Regions from separate parts of the Cytobacillus sp. FSL R7-0680 genome, predicted to be linked through region 1. Evidence: predicted binding sites of a transcription regulator. Region 1 holds the regulator's gene; the other holds the start of a gene.
What was found. Region 1 encodes LexA, which represses DNA repair genes until DNA is damaged. Its sites were predicted from a motif close to CGAACATATGTTCG; they were not measured.
Positions count from the first base shown of each region.

Region 2: the regulator LexA is predicted to act here: its motif matches at 1,674-1,687, upstream of MKY26_RS05395 (DUF6434 domain-containing protein).

Region 1 covers NZ_JBBPAO010000001.1:935,167-937,646, reverse strand. Annotated here, with positions in the region: gene MKY26_RS04790 (YneB family resolvase-like protein) at 174-839, opposite strand; gene yneA (cell division suppressor protein YneA) at 854-1,186, opposite strand; gene lexA (transcriptional repressor LexA) at 1,318-1,965, shown strand; gene MKY26_RS04775 (DUF4257 domain-containing protein) at 2,162-2,446, shown strand.
Region 2 covers NZ_JBBPAO010000001.1:1,048,815-1,051,294, forward strand. Annotated here, with positions in the region: gene MKY26_RS05385 (NAD-dependent epimerase/dehydratase family protein) at 1-902, shown strand, start outside; gene MKY26_RS05390 (glycosyltransferase) at 905-1,618, shown strand; gene MKY26_RS05395 (DUF6434 domain-containing protein) at 1,722-2,291, shown strand; gene MKY26_RS05400 (IS1595 family transposase) at 2,292-2,480, opposite strand, start outside.

The sequences.
Region 1 (2,480 bases):
AACATGGATGAATCCTCGGAAACAAATAACCATTCACAGTTCACTTGTCTGAACCCACGAACGATTGTAGGATCTTTTAGTATGCCTTTATCTTGCTTGGTATCAGTACTAATATTTCTTAGTTTTTAAGTTAAATTACAACTAATCAATCGACTTAACTTATTATGCCTATATCATGATGATTCATTATCCATCTGCTCTATATCATCTATATATTCATTATACCTACGGTTTACTGTCGCTTTAGATATTTTATAACCAAAGCCTCTTAACGTTGCAGCAATTTCTGCAAAAGTAAGGTTATTTTGTCTCAATTTTACTATTTCTTCTATTGGTACCTCTATTCGTTCTCTTCCGTTTATATTTCCTTGGTTTTTTAAATTTTTTTCAGGTCGAAAGCCTTTTTGAACAGCTTTTTGCATCCCTCTTTTTATTTTTACATTATGTAGTTTTCTTTGATACTCTTCAACCATGCTAACAATTTGTAATACCATAGAATCAGAATCTGAAAGTTGCAATTCTCCATTATGGGCAATTGTATAAATCTTCCCATTTTCTTTAAGTATACAATGTAAGATGGCAATTTTAGCATTTCCTCTTCCAATCCTGGTTTCATCTTGAATAAGAACAGCCTCTGCTTGATTTTGTTTAAGTAACTCCAATAATTGCAACACACCAATTCTTTCTAAATCATAGCCACTTGCTTTCTCACGTATGACTTCAACTACATTCATATCCTTCATTCTCGCTAAATGTAAAAGTTCTTCTTCTTGTCTAGCAAGAGACGTTTCCTGGGTATCCTTCGTCGTACTCACCCTGCAATATATAATTACATTCATTCTCTTTCATTCCTTTAGTCTTCTAATATCACACTAGCTAAATTTGTTTCAGATATTATTTCACCATTTGTAATGGGAAGATATACCGTATCACCAGGATGTATTTTACCTAAATGTATATGATTAAATTCTTCTACCCAAGCAACAAAGTCTTTAGAAGACATATTATGGGCATCTTTAAACTCCTCCGCTATTTTCCATAAAGAATCTCCTTGTTTTACTTCAACTTTTACATATTCCTCCTGATTTGCATTACCAGTGTTCAAAAATAATAAGAAAACCATACCGAAACTAAAAGCGATAAGAATAATAGCATAACTATAAGAATTCCACAATTGTTTTATCATTAATTGCCACCCCTGAATAGAATATATGTTCGATTTAATAATTTTAGTATAATGCGAACATTTGTTTCTGTCAATAAGAAAATTCGAACTTATGTTTGTATCTATTTACTACTGATGGTATAATAATCTTAATGAAATTGACGAAGGTGCGTGATAGCGTGAAATTATCTAAGAGGCAGCAAGATATATTGAATTTTATAAAAGATGAAGTAAAACAAAAAGGTTATCCACCTTCCGTTAGGGAAATAGGTGAAGCTGTTGGACTTGCTTCAAGTTCAACCGTACATGGCCATCTAGCCAGACTAGAGAGTAAAGGTCTTATTCGTCGAGATCCGACAAAACCCCGTGCCATTGAGGTATTAAATCTAGAAGAGAGCAACCCAATACCTAAAGTGCAAACGGTGAACGTACCTATTATCGGTAAGGTTACTGCTGGTCACCCCATTACTGCGATTGAGAATGTTGAGGAATATTTCCCTTTACCTGAAAGAATGGCTCCGAGTGATGAAAATATCTTCATGCTTGAAATTATGGGAGAAAGTATGATTGAAGCTGGCATATTAGATGGTGATTATGTCATAGTCAAGCAGCAACAAACAGCAAATAATGGAGAAATCGTGGTTGCTATGACAGAAGATGATGAGGCCACCGTTAAGCGATTCTTTAAAGAGAAGAACTTTATCCGCTTGCAACCAGAAAACCCTACTATGGAGCCGATTATCTTGCACAATGTATCTATTTTAGGCAAAGTTATTGGTGTTTATCGTCAAATACATTAAAAAAGAGTGTCATTATTGACACTCCTTTTTAATAGTTTGCAATTATCTTTATATGTTACTCATACAATTATAAAATTTGAAAAATTCAGTAAAATAGAATCATTACATCGAGACAAAAATATATTATAATGAAATTTACACCAAGAATCAACCTAAGGTCGCAAAAAAATCTCGGCTTTAGGAGTGTGAAGGAAAAATGTTAATGAACATTCTCTTCGCTGCGTTGATTGGTGGAATTGTCGGTGTTGCAGGACATTTGCAGAGATTAGGCAAACTAGTCAAGCCACGGATGACGAAAAAATTCATTTATTTAGGGTTCTTAGAAGACATCTTACTAGGAGGACTGGCGGCCGTATTTGTCATTGTGACAACAACACCGGATTCCCCCACTGCTGTTTTCATCATCTCTCTCGTATCTGGTATGGGAGGTGAGGGTATCTTAAAATTATTAGATACCCTAAAAGTAAAAGATCAAGAATAAAATTTTATTCCGTTCTTATGAACGGTTTTTTGTT
Region 2 (2,480 bases), 110 kb from region 1:
CAATCCTTATTACTGGTGCTGGTGGGTTTACGGGTCGGCATGCATGTGATTTCTTTCATAAACAAGGTTATCAAGTATATGCATTAATGAGGAATCAACCAATATTATCATTACCATATAATGTAATTATTTGCGATTTATTATCGCTTGAACAAATTGAAGAAGCAGTAAATGTCAGTAAGCCTGATTATATTTTACATTTAGCTGGGAGATGTAGTGTTACTGATTCATGGGAACATCCAGTAGATGTATTAAGTGTTAATACGATGGCAACAGCCAAATTAATAGATGAAGCTAGAAAGCATGTGAAACACTGTCGCATTCTTATACCGGGTTCTGCCTTAGAGTTTGAACCCAATCAAATAGAGACGCTGAAAAACCCTTATAGTCTTAGTAAAACAATACAAGTCATACTGGCAAAGTCCTGGATTCAGCTCTTTGAAAGCCAAGTCATCTTAGCCAAACCTACGAATTTAATTGGGCCAGGAAATTCGACGGGGATTTGTGCCATTTTAGGTCAACGAATCGCAGAAATAGAAGCAATGCATTCTCATGATAAGGAAGAAGCTATTGAGATTGCTGTCAATGCTACAAGAGATTTTCTCGATGTAAGAGATGCTATAAAGGCTTACGAATTGTTGTTAAGAAAAGGAAAAGTTGGTGAAGTGTACGAGATTTGTTCTGAAACATCTTACACACTTCTTGAAGTGATGGCTATTTACAAATCTCTTACAAATGAAAATATTCATTTTGAAGAAGTGGAAGAGTTACGACCATCTTATGTCGCATCAATGAGTGCACAAAGATTAAGAGAATTAGGTTGGGTGAGAGACTACACGTTAAAAGAATCTTTAAATGATGTGTTAACTCACTTTAGGAATAAGATAAAGAAGGATGTGTAAATATGGAGCCACTAGTTTCGGTCGTTATTCCTTTTTATAATTGCCAATATGTCGATCAAGCAATTGAAAGTGTATTACAACAAACGTATCAAAATATTGAATTAATTGTTGTCGATGATGGTTCAACTGAATACGTACATTTAGTGCAAGCGTATAAAGATAAACTAACCTATCTTTATCAAAGAAATAAAGGGACAGCAGCTGCATTAAATACGGGAATAAAAGCTGCTAAAGGTAAATATATTGCCTGGTTAAGTGCCGATGATTTATTTGAACATGAAAAGATTGAAAAACAAGTAGATTTTATGGAAGATCGTCTAGTGGATATGAGTTTTACAAACTATGATATCATCAATGAAAATAATGAAGTTTTGATGAAAAACTTAACGATTAATTTTCTATCTACCGGTCATATTTATGAAACATTTTTATACTACAATCCTGTTAACGGGTGCACAGTTATGATAAAGAAAGATGTATTTAATGAAGTGGGCTATTTTAATCCTCAATATAAATATACCCAAGACTATGATATGTGGTTAAGAGTGGTCCTTGCCAAAACTTCAATAGCATTTATTAATGAAAGTCTAACAAAATATCGTTCTCATAGTAATTCAACATCAGCTAAAAATCAGCCGGCAATGAAACTGGAAATACGTAAACTCGAAGCCATTTATCGTAAAAAATTGAGGAAACACTTAAAAAAGTTGATATAAAAAGGCTGTTTTCGTAAACTTTGTTGTTTTTGCTTATGATTATTTTTGATTAACAGGAACAATTGTTCTATAATAGAAATAAGTGAATATTGAGGTGTAGAATATGAGACCAAATCTAACAAAAGATATTAGTGTAGATAGTTTTAAAGATTTCTATTGGTTGAAGGAAGAATTACAATCTTTTTGCAGAGAAAATGGAATAAGTGCTTCTGGTTCAAAAATAGAGATTTCCGATAGAATTGAAACATTTCTTCGAACAGGAGAGATAAAAAAGCCAATTAGAAAATCAAAGGTGAATAGTAAGTCAGAACCACAGGTCGATTTAAGTCTTGATACAGTCATTTCGAAAAACCATCGTTGTAGTCAAAATGTAAGAGCCTTTTTCAAGACAGTTATCCCTAATTTTCATTTTTCTACCTATATCCAAAACTATTTTAAAACTAACATTGGAAAAACGTATCGAGATGTTGTAGATGCTTGGTATAAAGAAGAAGAACGAAAGAAAAACCCATTGTACAAGAAAAAAATCGCTCCTCAATTTGAATACAATCAATTTATTCGTGATTTTTTTGCCGACTCTAATAATCAAGGAAAAAGTCGTGAGGAAGCGATTGAAGCGTGGAACAACATCAAAAAACTCCCTGGAAGCAATAAATATACGTCTAATAATTAGTTAAGCACATCTCAACATTTCTATTGTGGTGTGACTTGATTTTCGACAGGCAGAAACAAGCATTTGTTTGACTCGTTCATCAAATGCTATTTGTTTGCCTATTTCAAGCCAACGAAACCAGTTGAGGTAATTATCTAAGTATTTGGTTGCCACCCCTTGAAAACGTTCCATCCAACCTTTCAAACGATT